One region of the Pseudoalteromonas sp. B131b genome, then DNA from elsewhere that is predicted to be linked to it. Evidence: predicted binding sites of a transcription regulator. Region 1 holds the regulator's gene; the other holds the start of a gene.
What was found. Region 1 encodes sigma-54, which starts transcription at its own class of promoters, with help from an activator protein. Its sites were predicted from a motif close to GTTGGCACGNNNNTNGNNT; they were not measured.
Positions count from the first base shown of each region.

Region 2: P4S65_RS08750 (flagellar basal body rod protein FlgF) is a predicted target of sigma-54. The motif match lies at 5,601-5,619, and genes of this name have one in related genera.

Region 1 covers NZ_JARLUZ010000001.1:209,455-217,418, reverse strand. The annotation lists gene mgtE (magnesium transporter) at 1-1,266, opposite strand, end outside; gene P4S65_RS01075 (HPr family phosphocarrier protein) at 1,368-1,640, opposite strand; gene rapZ (RNase adapter RapZ) at 1,684-2,529, opposite strand; gene ptsN (PTS IIA-like nitrogen regulatory protein PtsN) at 2,549-3,001, opposite strand; gene hpf (ribosome hibernation promoting factor) at 3,006-3,293, opposite strand; gene P4S65_RS01055 (RNA polymerase factor sigma-54) at 3,320-4,819, opposite strand; gene lptB (LPS export ABC transporter ATP-binding protein) at 4,889-5,614, opposite strand; gene lptA (lipopolysaccharide transport periplasmic protein LptA) at 5,611-6,153, opposite strand; gene lptC (LPS export ABC transporter periplasmic protein LptC) at 6,143-6,697, opposite strand; gene kdsC (3-deoxy-manno-octulosonate-8-phosphatase KdsC) at 6,694-7,245, opposite strand; gene P4S65_RS01030 (KpsF/GutQ family sugar-phosphate isomerase) at 7,246-7,964, opposite strand, start outside.
Region 2 covers NZ_JARLUZ010000001.1:1,923,420-1,931,383, reverse strand. The annotation lists gene P4S65_RS08775 (FlgK family flagellar hook-associated protein) at 1-1,075, opposite strand, end outside; gene flgJ (flagellar assembly peptidoglycan hydrolase FlgJ) at 1,077-2,072, opposite strand; gene P4S65_RS08765 (flagellar basal body P-ring protein FlgI) at 2,205-3,299, opposite strand; gene flgH (flagellar basal body L-ring protein FlgH) at 3,312-3,995, opposite strand; partial or broken gene flgG (flagellar basal-body rod protein FlgG) at 4,012-4,799, opposite strand; gene P4S65_RS08750 (flagellar basal body rod protein FlgF) at 4,821-5,564, opposite strand; gene flgE (flagellar hook protein FlgE) at 5,741-7,102, opposite strand; gene P4S65_RS08740 (flagellar hook assembly protein FlgD) at 7,163-7,840, opposite strand; gene flgC (flagellar basal body rod protein FlgC) at 7,854-7,964, opposite strand, start outside.

The DNA.
Region 1 (7,964 bases):
GTCTATATTCATTCTTTTAAGTATTATTGGAATACTTGCGCCAGCCACACCAGCCACGACTAAGTTCATAAACATAGCGAAGGCAAGTACACCACCAAGCATAAAGTCCCATTGCCATAGGGCAATAACACCTGCAATTAATAATGACCACAAAATACCGTTTAACGCACCAATGGCAAGTTCTTTCATCATTAAAAAACGTTGGTTTGTTTGGTTTATATGGCCTACCGCAATACCGCGTATAACAAGCGTTAACGATTGACTTCCTGCAACGCCACCCATAGAAGGGACAATACCGTTTAGTACCGCCAAAATAGGTAAAACATCTAGTGTTCCTTCAAAAAAGCTAGCAACAAAGGCAGCTGCAAGTGCGGTTAGTAAATTGACACCTAACCAAACTGAGCGTTTTTTAGAGCTTTTTAGTACTGGCGCAAAGGTATCTTCTTCATCATCTAGACCGGCTAAGCCTAGTAAACTATGCTCTGCATCTTCTCGAATTACGTCAACAATATCATCGATAGTGACACGACCAAGTAATTGATCGTTATCATCCACAACAGGTGCTGATATCCAATTATGGCGCTCAAATAGTTGCGCGACTTCACTTTCATCCATTGAAATTGGGATTGATTCACAATCTTCATCCATCAAATCGCGAACAATTTTTTCAGGTGGGTTCGTTAATAACGTACTCAGTGATAGAGCGCCTATAAAACAGTTGTGTTTATCAACAACATATAGGTCATCTGTACCTTCTGGTAGCTCCCCACGTAGCCTAATATATCTAAGTACAACATCGAGCGTTACATCAGGACGAATGGTTACCGTATCGGTGTTCATTAGCGCGCCAGCTGAACGCTCTTGATATGAAAGTGCTTGTGTTGCACGCTCACGGTCTTGAATATCCATCGCGCTGACAACGTCTTTATAAACGGTGTCTGGTAAACTACGGAGTACTTCACCTAAGTCATCGTGGCCCATGTCTTCAGTTGCGGCTGCAATGTGCTCAGGTTCCATTTGGGCAATAATGCCTAAACGAACATCTTCGGAAAGCTCTTCAAGAACATCACCTTGTACATCAGGGTCAACCAATTGCCAAAGTAGTCGGCGAATTTTATGCGGCGATGACTCTAATAATAATGCGGTATCACAAGGAGCTGTTTTTGCTAACATCCGCCTAACTTGAACAAATTGACCACTGTTAAGCGACTTTGTCACTTGTTTTAATTGTTGTAGTGGATAGTCTTGTTCAAAAGCTTCAGGCATTGGCGTCCTTATTGATTTTTATATAACTATGGATAGGGAGGTTTATTAATGGGGTAATTAACCACATTTAGTTTATCTTAGTTTCGGTTTTTAGCTAAGTGCTATTCTTCTTCATTAAAGCGTTGTGCTATCAATTGACCAACGGCATGTAAAGCTTGTTCGGCATCAGGGCCCTCACACACTACTTTTACCTCTTTTCCTTGACTGCTTTCCAGTAGCATTAAAGCCAATACACTGTCCCCAGGCGCTTCTTTATCATCTTGATATATCATGATTGAGGCATCAAATTTAATTGCAAGTTGCGCTAATACTGTAGCGGCTCTTGCATGAAGTCCTAATTTATTTTTTATTAAAAAAGTGTCTTCTAAACGCATAAGTTACTCTACCTAAGCTGAACAGATGATTATTTTGAATGAGTTATTTTTCTTGTTCTCTATGGCGGATTTTTACATTTGGATGTGTCATCGAAAAACTTTCACCAATCGTTTGTGCTAAATATACTGAGCGATGTTGCCCACCAGTACAACCTATAGCAATAGTTAAGTAGCTACGGTTATTTCGCTCTAAATGTGGCAACCATGTTTGTACAAAAGTTTGAATTTGCCAAGTGAACTTTTGGACAATGCTGTGGCTGGCTAAGTAATCCTTTACGGGTTGGTCTAAGCCATTTAAAGGTTTTAATTCTGGCTCCCAATGTGGGTTCGGTAAAAAGCGTGCATCAAAGACATAATCAGCTTCCTTAGGAATGCCGTGTTTAAAGCCAAATGACTCAAAAGTAACAATGAGTTGTTTATCTTTTTTACCCAGAATTTTTTCACGAATTGATTCAGCAAGTTGATGAACACTTAAATCACTCGTGTCGATCATATAGTCAGCGCGAGTAGTGAGAACATCGAGTAGTTCTTTTTCTTTTTTTATAGCTAAATCAAGAGGTAATGAGTCAACTGATAACGGGTGTAGACGGCGAGTCTCAGAAAAACGTTTAATTAATGTTTGATCCTCACTGTCTAGATAAAACAGAGTCGGTTTAGCAAAGCCAGGTAAGTATTCAAGGATATCGTTAAATTCATCTTGCTCTTTTGGTAAATTACGGACATCAATACTAACTGCAATTTTGTCGTAGTTATCAGATACACTTCTCACTAAAGAAGGTAGCAGATTAATTGGAATATTATCTACGCAATAATAACCTAAATCTTCAACTACGCGTAAAGCAACCGATTTTCCAGAACCGGAACGGCCACTTATGATAATTAATTCCATTTATCACCCATTATGTTAATTACGATTGTTCTACAATAACTTGATACAGTTCAGTATCTGATTTTGCGCTGCGTAACTGTTTACAAAAATCTTTATTATTTAGTTTATCAGCTATCGTTGCGAGCGTCTTTAAGTGCTGCTGGTTATCGCCATCAGGTACGATGAGAGCAACAAATATATCAACAGGGCGATTATCTATTGCATCAAAATTAATAGGTGTTTCGCTTACTAATACGAGTGCTAAAGGCTCTTCTGCACCGCTCATTCGCCCATGAGGGATTGCAATACCTCTTCCTATACCAGTGCTTCCCAGTTTTTCTCTATTCATTAAGGCGCTGAGAATATCTTGTTGAGAAAGATATGGAAGCTTGTCATGAGCAAGTTGACTGATGAACTCTAAAATTCTTTTTTTACTATTAAAAAGGACCGCAGCTCTGCTGCAGTCCTGGCATATAAGTGAACTTAATTTCATAATATTAGTGTCGAGCAAGCTTCTCTTTGTGTTTAATAACTTGGCGATCGAGCTTGTCAATCAGCGAGTCAATGGCGGCGTACATATCTTGATGTTCAGTAGAGGCAAATAACTCAGCTCCACTTACATGAATCGTTGCCTCAGCTTTTTGGTTTGATTTTTCTATATCAAGAATGACATGAACATTATTAATATGATCTGAGTGTCTTTCTAGCTTCGCAAATTTGGTATTTACATAATCTCTTAATGAATCAGTTACTTCTACGTGACGACCAGTTAAGTTTAGTTGCATAAGCATTACCCTCTTTGTTTAGCGTCTTAAATCAAACTTTTTCGCTGATTTGACGGTGGAATAGCTAGAGATTCGCGATACTTTGCGATTGTACGTCTCGCTACTTTTATTCCTTGCTCAGCTAATATATCTGCAATTTTACTATCACTCAATGGTTTTGCTGAGTTTTCTGCTGCGATTAATTTTTTAATGAGAGCGCGTATTGCTGTTGATGAGCATTCGCCTCCATTTTCAGTACTTACATGGCTTGAGAAAAAATATTTAAGCTCAAAAATACCGCGAGGTGTATGCATATATTTTTGAGTTGTTACGCGTGAAATAGTTGATTCGTGCATTTCGACCATTTCTGCTACATCATTTAAAACCATTGGTTTCATGGCTTCTGGGCCATGCTCAAAAAAACCTTGTTGTTGCTTAACAATACAATTAGTTACTTTTAATAGTGTATCGTTTCTACTTTCTAAACTTTTAATAAACCATTTAGCTTCTTGTAGATGCGAGCGAATAAACTGGCTATCACCACTTGATTTAACGGTGCGTGACATTGCTGCATATTGGCTGTTGACTCTGATTTTAGGCATGCTATCTGGGTTTAGTTCAACAACCCAGCGACCTTTTATTTTTTTCACCGATACATCAGGAATTACATACTCAGATTCTTCTCTAACTATAGTATCCGCCGGTTTTGGGCTAAGAGTATGTATTAAAGTCATTATTTCTTTAAGCTCTTCTTCTTTGAGCTTTGTTTTTTTCATTAATGTACGATAGTCGCGAGCAGCTAATAGATCAATGTGCTCGGTTAAAATCATTTTTGTTTCATTAATATAGGGTGTTTCTTTATCGTATTGGTTCAGCTGAATACATAAGCATTCTTGTAAACTACGTGCTGCAATACCAACAGGGTCAAACAATTGAATTCTTTTTAAAACAGCTTCTATTTCGTCAAGTTCAACTTCGTTGTCTTCTTCGTTCTCTTGATTAAAACTTTCTAAAATTTCTTCGCAGCTCAGTGTTAAAATACCCGAATCATCGACGGCTTCAACAATCGCAATCGCAATCGCTTCATCGGTAGGACTAAAGGGAGTCAGTTGTAGTTGCCACATTAGGTATTCATGGAGCGTTTCAGTTGAGGAGCCTTGGTATATAGATTCATCTTCAGGCATTGGTCCTGATGATGATGCTGGGGCTGCGCTCATATATTCATCCCAACTAACATCCATAGCCATTTCATCACTTAGCGTATCTTTAGCAAGTGCTTCACCACTGTCTTGCTCATATTCGCTCGGAACATCATCAGCATTTGCGCTAACAGTGACATCGTCGTTATCTGCTTTTTGCTCGTTTTTACCAGCAGAATCTTCGGCGTAATCTTGCTCTTCAACCTCTAATAGGGGGTTGCTGTCGAGTGCTTCTTGTATTTCTTGCTGGAGATCCAATGTACTGAGTTGCAACAGGCGAATTGCTTGTTGCAGCTGTGGAGTCATTGTAAGTTGCTGGCCCATGCGCAGCTGTAATGATTGCCTCATGTATCTCTAACAATCCTTTTATGTTGTTATAATTAATACTAGCAGATGCTTAAAGACATGGCGTAAATGTTACAGCCTAAATTGCTCGCCTAAATAAACATCACGTACTGTTTTATCGTTTAATACGTGTTCTGGAGTGCCTGATGCAATTAACTCACCATGAGAAACTATGTAGGCTTTTTCGCAAACATCAAGAGTTTCTCTTACATTATGGTCGGTAATTAACACACCAATACCACGATTTTTAAGATGTTCTATTATTTTCTTTATATCTAACACTGAAATAGGGTCAACACCAGCAAAAGGCTCATCAAGCAATATAAATTTAGGATCAGCGGCTAGTGCTCGCGCTATTTCAACTCGGCGACGCTCGCCTCCTGATAATGCCATACCTTGGCTATCACGAATGTGCTGAATACTAAATTCATCTAATAAATTGTTAAGTGTGTCTTCTCTTGCTTGCTTATTTAGCTCTTTACGTGTTTCTAAAATAGCCATTAAGTTTTGATAAACAGTAAGCTTTCTAAAAATTGATGATTCTTGGGGTAAGTAACCAATGCCTAATCTAGCACGACTATGCATAGGTAAAAGAGTAATATCGTTATCGTCGATAGAAATCTTGCCTTTATCACTAGGTACAAGGCCTACAATCATATAAAACGTTGTGGTTTTACCTGCACCATTAGGGCCAAGTAACCCGACTATGCTGCCAGCCTTTACTTCCAGACCTACATTTTTTACAACTTCACGGCCTTTATAACTTTTAGCTAATAGTTCTGCTTTTAATGTACTCATGGCTGACCTTTATCGTTTTTTTCTTTTTTAGTCTCAATAGGTACTAAAATAGTATGCACACGATCGGTTGAGTTTTCGTCTTTTTCAGCGCTAATTAATTGCTGTTGTATATCGTAAGTAATACTCTTGGCATTTATTTTTTGACCCGCTTGCGATACTTGTGCATCGCCAATAAGGGTTAAAAATCGTTTAGCTACATCATAACGAACTTCGTTTGCGCTGGCGCTCATTATAGTGCCGTCAGTTTGTTTTTCTTCGAAATATGCAGGGCTACCAGTTGCAATTAGTAGCTGTTTATTATCGCCTAATTCATCACGTTTATGTACTTCTAAACGGTCGGCTGTAATACGGCGGTTGCCGTGAATAATCTCAACATTTTTTTCAAAAATTCCGACGTTTTCTTTTAATTGGCCTTCTTGTTTGTCGGCACTTATTGATATTTGATTCGCTGCAGGTTGAATCGCTTGTTCAGCAGCGCTAAGGTTGAAAGCTAGTATAAGTGTCGGAATAATAAGTATTTTTGAAATTTTATTGGTCATAATATATAGTTCGCGTATGGTTAATAAGTTTTATCACTTCAGTTTTTAAATCGGCTTCAAGGCCTTTACCGGTGATCTTTAAATTGGGTCCCGTAACAATAACGGGTTGCTCTGAACGCATCGTGAGTAGTTTTATATCTACTTGAATATTATCCGCATTAATCTTGTCTATCATTGCATTATCAGTAAGATTCTTGGCAACCACGTTACCTTCTAAAATTAATTGTTTTCCTTCATATAACGTTGCTTCGTCTGCATTTATTCGCCATGTTTGTTTTTCGTTATATAAGGTGAAAATGGGCTTTTCAAAAAAGGTAAAGCCTAACTGTTGATATAATTCCATTTTAGCAGCTGTAACTTTATGATTAATTTTACCATTTTCATCATAGGCCGTTTGTTTTAGCTCAATAGCAATATAATCAGGCTTAGCGATAACTTCAGCTTCAACCTGAGCTGTCATATTTGTTTGTGCAAAATAAGGGTACCAAAGCCAAACCATACAGCTGATGAATAAAACGCTTAAAATTATGCGCGCTGTATTCATGAACTAGTACCTTTGCTAGTAAGTGGTTTGTCGTTCTCTAGCATAAGTAAGTCGGTTAGTTCTCTCACTGCGCCAAAACCACCCAGCATCTGTGTCGTGTAATGTGATAAACGCTTGATTAGTGGGTGAGCATCGTTAACTGCAACGGCAAACCCGACTAATTCCATTACCGGCATATCGGGGCCATCATCACCAATGTAGGCAATTTGATCATCACTTAGGTGAAGCTTGTTTTTTAGCTCTTCGTAAGCAATAAGCTTGTTTTCTTGACCTTGATAAATATGTTGTACTGTTAAACTGGTCATACGTTGTTGCACTATCTGCGAATGGCGACCAGTAATAACAGCCACTTCAAAGCCACTGTTTATAAGCGCTTTAATGCCAAAACCATCTTTTGTATTAAATGCTTTGAGCTCTTCACCTTGATTGCCAAGATAAATTCGGCCATCAGAAAATACACCATCAATATCGCATATAAGTAGTTTTACTTTTTTAGCACGTGCTTTTGCATCAGCACTCAGCGGTTGATAGAGTTCTTCAAATTGCATTTATAATACTCCTGCTTTTAATAAGTCTTGCATATTTAGTGCGCCAATAGGCTGGTTTTGCTCATTAACAACAATCAAGCCATTTATACGTTTGTGTTCCATTATATTAAGCGCTTCAGCAGCTAAAATATCTTGTGTAGCTGTTGTGCATGACCTAGTCATAACAAGGTCTATTTGTGTTGTATGAATATCTAGTCTTTGCTCTAAAATACGGCGTAAATCACCGTCGGTAAATAATCCCACTAGCTGATTACTTTTATCAACAATGGCTGTCATACCAAGGCCTTTGGCTGACATTTCAATAAGTGCATCTTTTACGGTTTGTGAGACGCTAATAATAGGTGTATTTGCGCCGCTGTGCATAACATCTTTTAAGGTTAGTAATAATCGTTTGCCTAAACTGCCCCCAGGGTGAGAAAGCGCAAAATCATCGGCGGTAAAACCACGAGCTTCTAACAGAGCCACTGCCATCGCATCGCCCATAGCAAGAGTCGCTGTAGTGCTCGCCGTTGGTGCTAACCCTAAAGAGCATGCTTCTTTTTCTACTTTAATGCATACATGTACATTTGCATGTGTTGCCATGGTCGATTTAGTATTGCCTGTCATGGCGATTATTTTTGCACCAAGGCGTTTTAAAACAGGGATAATATTTAAAACTTCACTCGTCTCACCTGAGTTTGAAATAAGCATGACAACATCGTTTTTGGTGATCATTCCTA
Region 2 (7,964 bases), 1.7 Mb from region 1:
CTATGAAATCACTTGCCGGCAATTCACTACTTTTACCTGGCTCGAGCGTTGCTGTCATGGTTGAACCACCAGTATTGGCTGCATAAGCATAACCGCCGACTGCAGGTATATTAAATATATTGCCACCTAACTCACCATTAGCATCCATACCAAGCTTATTTTGCTCATTAAAAGAATCTGCAATAGCCAATCCCATTTGACCAATTTGATTTTGTGCTGGTACTAAAATATCGTCTCTAAATGCAAGTAAGCCGCCAATTTTTCCTTTCAATTTACTTGTATCAACTTCGAGAGGCACAACTTTACCACCATTAACATCAAGCTTAAGCTCTTTAAAATTAGGATCTGGGTCACCTCGCATGGAAAATAAATTAAAAGACCCATTCTGCATAACTACTGCTTCACCTGTACCCATAAAAACAAGCTTTTCACCGTTGGGGCCATCAAGTGTTTCTATATCTATAAGTTCTGACAGGTCACGAATAGCTTTATCGCGCTCATTATATGTAGAGCTAGCATCAGCTGCATTGTTAGTACCATTTACAGCAGCAATATCTTGATTCAACGTGCTTATTTTCTGAACTAACCCATTAGCTTCATCAGTGAAAATTTCGAGCTGTTCGTTTACTATATTTTTTTGATCGAACACAATTCCTGAAAGCCTATCCATTTGATTTATTAAATTTTCAGCATCAGTCATCACTAGCGAACGCGAAACCGTTGAAGATGGCTGGTTAAGTGCTCCTTGAACATTGTTAAATAAAGAGTTAACGCTTGTAGATAAACTATTCGATTCTTCAGAAAATAAAGTATCAACACGATTAGCTTCTACCACAAATTGCTCAAAGAAAGTTTTATTCGATGTATCTCGGTTTAATTGTTCCTGAGCAAACTGATTCAGTAATCGGTAAGTTTCACCTCGACCAACCTGATTATCAATCATGGTTGAATGCTCCGTTCGTTCACGAACATAACCTTCAGTATTTACATTTGCGATATTTTTGCTTGTCGTCTGCAGTAGCTCTGAGTTAGCCCTAACTCCAGAACTGGCAATACTTAATAAATTAAACGACATATTACTTTACTCCTTGGCGAATAACGTTTGCCGCAATATCTTTTAATTCAGTACTTTTCAGTACTTGTTTTATTTTGCTAGCATAATTTGGATCGGTTGCATAACCCGCTTTTTGTAACGAATCTAAAAAGTCGCTTGGCTTTGCTGTATTTTTTAATGCCTCTTGATAGCGTGGGTTTTGTGTCAAAAAATCAACAAAGTCATTTACACTTTCTTTTATTGAGTCGTACGCCCTAAAGCTTGCTTTCTTTTTGACCGCTGTACCTTGCTCAAATTCGAGTGTGACTTTACTGGCTTTTTCACCTTCCCAGCTTTTATCTGATTTAATATTAAATAAGTTATTTGAACTGTTACCATCACTTTTATTAATGATATGTTTACCCCAACCAGTCTCAAGCGCTGCTTGCGCAACCATTACAGCCGGGTTTAAACCAATTTTCTTTGCTGCCGTTTTAGCGTGTTCCCACACAGAGCTAACAAACTCTTCAGCCGATTCAAATACCGGAGTCTCTATTTTTGATTCTGTAATATCCATGTTCATGTTCGTACTTACAGGCTCTACTGATTTATTATTATTTTCATGAGGAAGTTCTGAACCCACTCGCTTATCACTTAAAAAGTCCGCTGTTGTTCTCAAAACAGATCCGGGCATAAAGTTTTTACCATCAGGGGATAACTGTTGAACGATTAAGTCTGCAAGGCCTAAAGAACCATTTGATGATAGTTCTGTCGATAATTGTTGATCGTGCATTTCTTCAAAGAACTTAACCCCACTAGAATTAAATGGGCTTTCTTTGTCCTCAAATGCTTCGTTTGCCTTGCGCATACTTTTAAGTAACATTTGAGTGAAAATTGCTTCAAATTGTGCAGCGGCTTTTTTTAGCGCAGCCTTTGATGCATCAGTCGATGAATCACCACTGGTTAAGGCTTCTTTACGAAGTGAATCTAAGTTGCCTAAATCAAAAAAGTTTTGCTTATCGAGATGATTTGTTTCCATCAGCTTTTTGACACAATAATGAGTAATGCAATTAAAATGCAAAAATTGAGCCAGTTGACTAACTTTAAATTAGATATATTGCGAGGGGATGATTTTGCCCTAGTAAAAATGTTACTAGGGCGTATTTAAATACTAAATAACAACTAGTTGACCGTTTATTGCACCAGCCTCTTTTAGCGCTTCAAGAATTGCCATCAAATCACCTGGTGCAGCACCAACTTCATTGATCGCTCTGACTAAATCGTCCAAGCTAACACCTGGATTAAATACAAATGCACGTGAATCATCCTGATTCACATCGATAATACTTTGATTAGTAACGGCGGTTTCACCTTCACTTAATGCATTAGGCTGAGATACATTTTGTTGCTCTGTAATCGTCACAGTTAAACCACCATGAGTAATTGCGGCAGGCTGTAGCTTTACATTTTTCCCGATTACAATCGTACCCGTACGAGAGTTAACAATAATTTTTGCTGCGTTATCCGCAGGGGTAAACTCTAAGTTTTCAAGTGTTGATAAATACGATACACGTTGTGATGCATCTCTTGGGGCAATAACACGAATAGATGCAGCATCAATTGCCTGTGCGCTATTGGGACCAACTAAGTCGTTTATCGTACTTTCTAAACGTTTCGCTGTTGTAAAATCTGGGCGATTTAAATTAAAAGTAATATAGTCGCTTTGCATAAATGGACTTTTAACGGCACGTTCAACAGTAGCACCATTGGGAATTCGACCGACGGTGGGTGTATTTATAACAACCTTGCTGCCATCCAACCCCTCAGCTCCTAAGCCGCCAACAATAAGGCTACCTTGTGCTATAGCGTATACATTCCCATCAACACCTTTTAAAAATGTTTGAATTAAAGTACCACCGCGCAAACTACCGGCACTGCCAATAGACGACACGGTAATATCAATTGTTTGTCCTGGTTTTCTGAACGCAGGTAACTCTGCATGCACAGCAACAGCAGCCACATTTTTAATTTTAGGGCTTAAATTAGCCGGCAGTGTAATACCAAAATTACTTAACATGCCCTTGAAACTCTGTTGGGTAAACTTACTTTGCTCGCCAGTCCCAGGTAAGCCAACAACTAACCCGTAACCCACTAATTGGTTAGAACGCACACCTTCAACCATAGAGATATCTTTAATACGCTCTGCATGTGCCGAAAATTGGCATCCCAGCAAAACAATTAAACAAAAAAACTTAAATACATTCATATTGAATGTCCTCTAAAAAGGAAAGAGCGAGCTACTAAAAAAGCGCGTTAACCAACCAGCACTTTGTGCCTCTTGGGTTTGCCCTTTTCCTGAATATTGAATCCGTGCATTGGCTATTCGGTTTGACTCAACCGTATTATCTGAGCCAACATCTTGCGGGCGCACTAACCCTTCTAAGCGAATAAACTCTTCGCCTGTATTAAGAGTTAACCATTTTTCACCTCGAATAACTAAGTTACCGTTTGGTAAAACACGCATCACATTAACCGATATATTGCCAAATAAACTATTTGATTGATTTGATTTAGAGTCACCAGAAAACGATGAATCACTGCCAATTCCAAATTGAATACTGTCGCCACCGATATTAACCGGAAGTCCCCCCAAACCAATTACAGGGTCAAGGCTCGTGTCAGATTGCTTATCTGTTTCTGTTTTTGCCGCTTTTGTAGCTTGGGTAGATTCTTGCAATTTAACCGTAATGATATCGCCGGTACGCAGAGCTTTTCTGTCCGCGTATAAATCGTTCGACACATTCGTGTTAAATAAAGAGCCAGTTGCTACAACAGGTTCTATATTTGGTTCTGGGTACATTGGCGCATAGTAAGGATCGTCTTGCACTATTTCACTATTTTGTGTTGATACACACCCACTTAAAAATAGAGTGCCTGCCGCAAATAACATAATATTACGCATATTCTGCCCCTAAACCTTATAGTTGCTGATTGATATAACTCATCATTTCGTCGACGGCTGAAATTACTTTTGAATTCATTTCATAAATACGTTGAGTTTCGATAAGATTTACCAGCTCTTCTGTGACATTTACGTTTGATGTTTCAAGAGAGCCTTGAATTATAGTACCTAACCCCTCAACCCCAGGGTTACCCTGCACTGGAGCACCACTCACTGCTGTCTCGGTATATAAGTTTTGCCCGATAGGCTCAAGACCCGATGGATTAATAAAGTCACTAATGGTGATCTGACCAATTACTACGTTATCGGCTTGACCTGCAACACGCACAGATACTTCTCCGTCTTGCGAAACAGTAATTGACTGTGCATCATCAGGTACATTCATTTCAGGTTGGACAACATAGCCAGCACCCGATGTAACAACTCGCCCGTCACCGTCCGTAGTAAATTGGCCATTACGTGAGTAAGCAATATTACCATCTGGTTGTAATACTTCAAAAAAACCAGGGCCTGAAATCATCCAGTCAAGTGAATTTTCAGTAGTTAGCATATTACCTTGCGAAAAGTTTTTTGATTCGCTACAACTTTGGCACCCGCCCCTAGCATTAAGCCCGATGGCATTTCGGTATCTTGCGATGAACGACCGCCAGGCTGATTAATATTTTGATAAAGTAAATCTTCAAATATAGCGCGGCTTTTTTTATAGCCCACCGTACTGGCATTTGCTAAATTATTTGAAATAACCGAAATATCAGTTTGTTGGGCATCAAGCCCTGTTTTACTAATCCATAATGCAGGATTCATAATAATGTCCTCATTTTAAAGTTAAACTATGCGTAACAACTGATCTTGACGTTCGTCAATTTCTTCAGCTGTCTTCATCAGTTTGACTTGTAGTTCAAATTGGCGTTGATGACTTATCATATCGACCATTTCATGAACTGGGTTCACATTCGACATTTCTAAGGTTCCACTCAATACTTTTACATTAGCAGAAGTATCAACAACTTGATTTGGTTTTGGTCTAAATAAGCCATCATTACCTTTTTCAAGTTGTGAGTTATTTGCTTCAACTACTTTTAAGCGATCAACCTCTTCTAAAAAATTCGCTGGTGCGCCTTGCGGACGAACCTGGATAGCACCATCTTGGCTAAATTCAATTTTTTCAATCGGTACAGGCAGTATAATCGGACCACCTTCGCCAATAACTTGGCGGCCATGACTTGTTACCAGCATACCTTCTGCCGTGATATTAAGCGTACCTACTTTAGTGTAAGCTTCATTACCCGACGCATCTTGCACACTCAGCCATGCGTTATCGCTCATTGCAATATCTAAATCTCTGCCTGTTTCAACTATGCCACCCGATGTCATATTTGAACCTGGACGTTCTTGCATCGAAAATACACGGGTTGGCAGCCCTTCACCAAACGCTTGCATAGAACGCGCTTGAGCAAAGTCTGATTTAAAGCCTGTAGTATTAGCATTCGCCAAATTATTGGCTTTAAGGGCAAGCCCCTGTAGGCTCTGCTTAGCACCAGAGGCCGCAATGTAGACCATTTTGTCCATAACATCGACTCACATAAAAAATCTATAACTATACAAATGCAAAATAGATGCCAGATCACGATTGACGTAAAATTAAGGTAATAAAATAAACATTTCTTGCAGTAGATGACTCACAGACTAAAAATAAAAAGGCTGCAAAATGCAGCCTTTTTATTTTTAGTTTAATGAATCTTAGCTTATCGAATCTGCAGAATACTTTGCTGAATTGTTGAGTTAACTTCAAGCGCTCGAGAGTTAGCTTGGAAATTACGCTGAGCACTTATTAAATCAACAAGTTCATTTGTTAAATTAACATTTGATTGCTCTAATGCGGATGAATTGATAGAACCTAATGTACCAGAGCCAGGCTCACCAGCAATAGGCTCTCCCGATGTTAAGCTCTTTTTCCAAGCTGTATCACCAACTTGTTGTAAGCCTTGTGAATTTGAAAAACGCACCATAGCAACCTGTCCTAAGAAAGTTGAATCACCATTACTATAAGAAGCAACAACTTTCCCATCAGAACCAATATCAATACCCGCTAAACGACCTACAGTTGCACCATCTTGTTCTAAAGCTTTCACCTCAAAGCGGCTTGCATACTGAGTTGGTACTTTATTTGCTGTACCTGCTTCGTCGCGCCAGTTCAGCTCAACACCTGTATCTGGAAAAGATGCACCATTAGTTAATAACGTAGATAATCCAGTTGTGGCACCTGCTGGTAAAACTAGTTCATCAAAAGTAGTAGCGCTTGTGTTAGCAACTCCATTTGTAGTTTCAGGTAAACCATTTGAACTAAAGCCAATCGTCGTTAAAGCGGTGTACGGGGTTGTAGTTTGCTCTCCACCAGAGGTGGGATCAATAACTTTACCATCTAAGGTAGCATGTATATCCCATTCGTTAGGGTTGGTTGTAGGGTCTTTTTTTACAAAAAAGTATTGCAAAACATGTGCCTCACCTAGCGAATCATACACAGTCGTCGAAGTCGATGAATTATACGTAGCACTTTCTGCTGGATCAAAAGCAAGTGTAGGTGCATCAACACGCGAATCTAAATTAAATGAGCTGTAGACGCTCGAAGTTGCACGAGGCGATCCAGAAGAATCTGGTATTTGCAATGCTGATGAAGTACTCAAACTTACTGAAGTCGTATCACCTGTGGCCTCATCGACTGGAAAACCCTGTAAAAAGTTTCCTTTAGCATCAACGACAAAGTTATCTTTATTTAGCTTGAACGCACCAGCACGTGTGTAAGTAAAATCTTGTGCTCCAAGATCTTGACTCATTGCGAAATAGCCTTCACCTGTAATAGCCAAATCGAGAGAATTATTTGTGAATTGCAATGAGCCTTGGTGAAACTGCTGAGCAACCATGGTAGTTTGCACACCGTCGCCATTCTTAGTTTTCCCCGAACTGAAAACTGATGATGCATATACATCAGCGAACTCTGCTCGCGATTCTTTAAAACCAGTTGTATTTACGTTTGCTATATTATTTGCTGTAACGTCTAAATCTTTTTGAGCGGCAGCTAGGCCGGTTAGTGCAATATTGAAGCTCATAATTCACCTTTAACCTGTTAATCTTTAGCCTGCTGGCAGGCGAAGTATACTTAAAATCTATTACGCGATTTCTGCAACATCTGTCAGCCTAACCGCACCTTCTTTAGTGTTAATTATGATGCCATTTGCACCATTGATATTTACACTCTCAATATTTTTAAAAGTGGCAATTGGTAAGCTAGAGAATTCACCATTAGTACTACCTTCAGCTTTTATAGTGTACTCACCTTCAGGCAAACGCTCACCATCCTCATTTTTTCCATCCCAAGCAAAGCGAACAGCTCCAGCAGATTGTGCACCTAACTCAATACTTCTCACTAATTGCCCTGATTCATCAGTAATTCGGAGCGTTAAATTTTCAACCGCATTTTCGGCAACAACAGAACCTCTCGCATCACCTACTGCATTTAAATCTAACGTATCTGATTCTAATAATGCCTGCTTACCCACCAAAGTAGATGCCTGTAAAGCTGAATTTGAAGTCATTGACGCCGCAAGTGACTCAAAATTACTATTGAGATTCGAAATTCCTTCGGCCATAGTAAAGCTAGTCATTTGCGCAATCATTTGATCATTGTCCGCAGGTTTACTGGGATCTTGAAACGATAATTGCTGAGTTAACAACGAGAAAAAATCTTCTTGTGTTAACTCATCACTTTTTTCTTCTGTTGCAACTTGACTATCTTGCCAGCGCAAAGAATCTAAATAGGATGAAGATGTATTTATATCGTTGTTCATAACCTACCCTCCGTTACCGCTGCCCTAGCAGAAGCGTTTTACTTAACATTTGCTTTGCTGCATCAGCAACTTGCACGTTTGTTTGATAAGAACGAGAAGCAGAAATCATATTAGCCATCTCCTC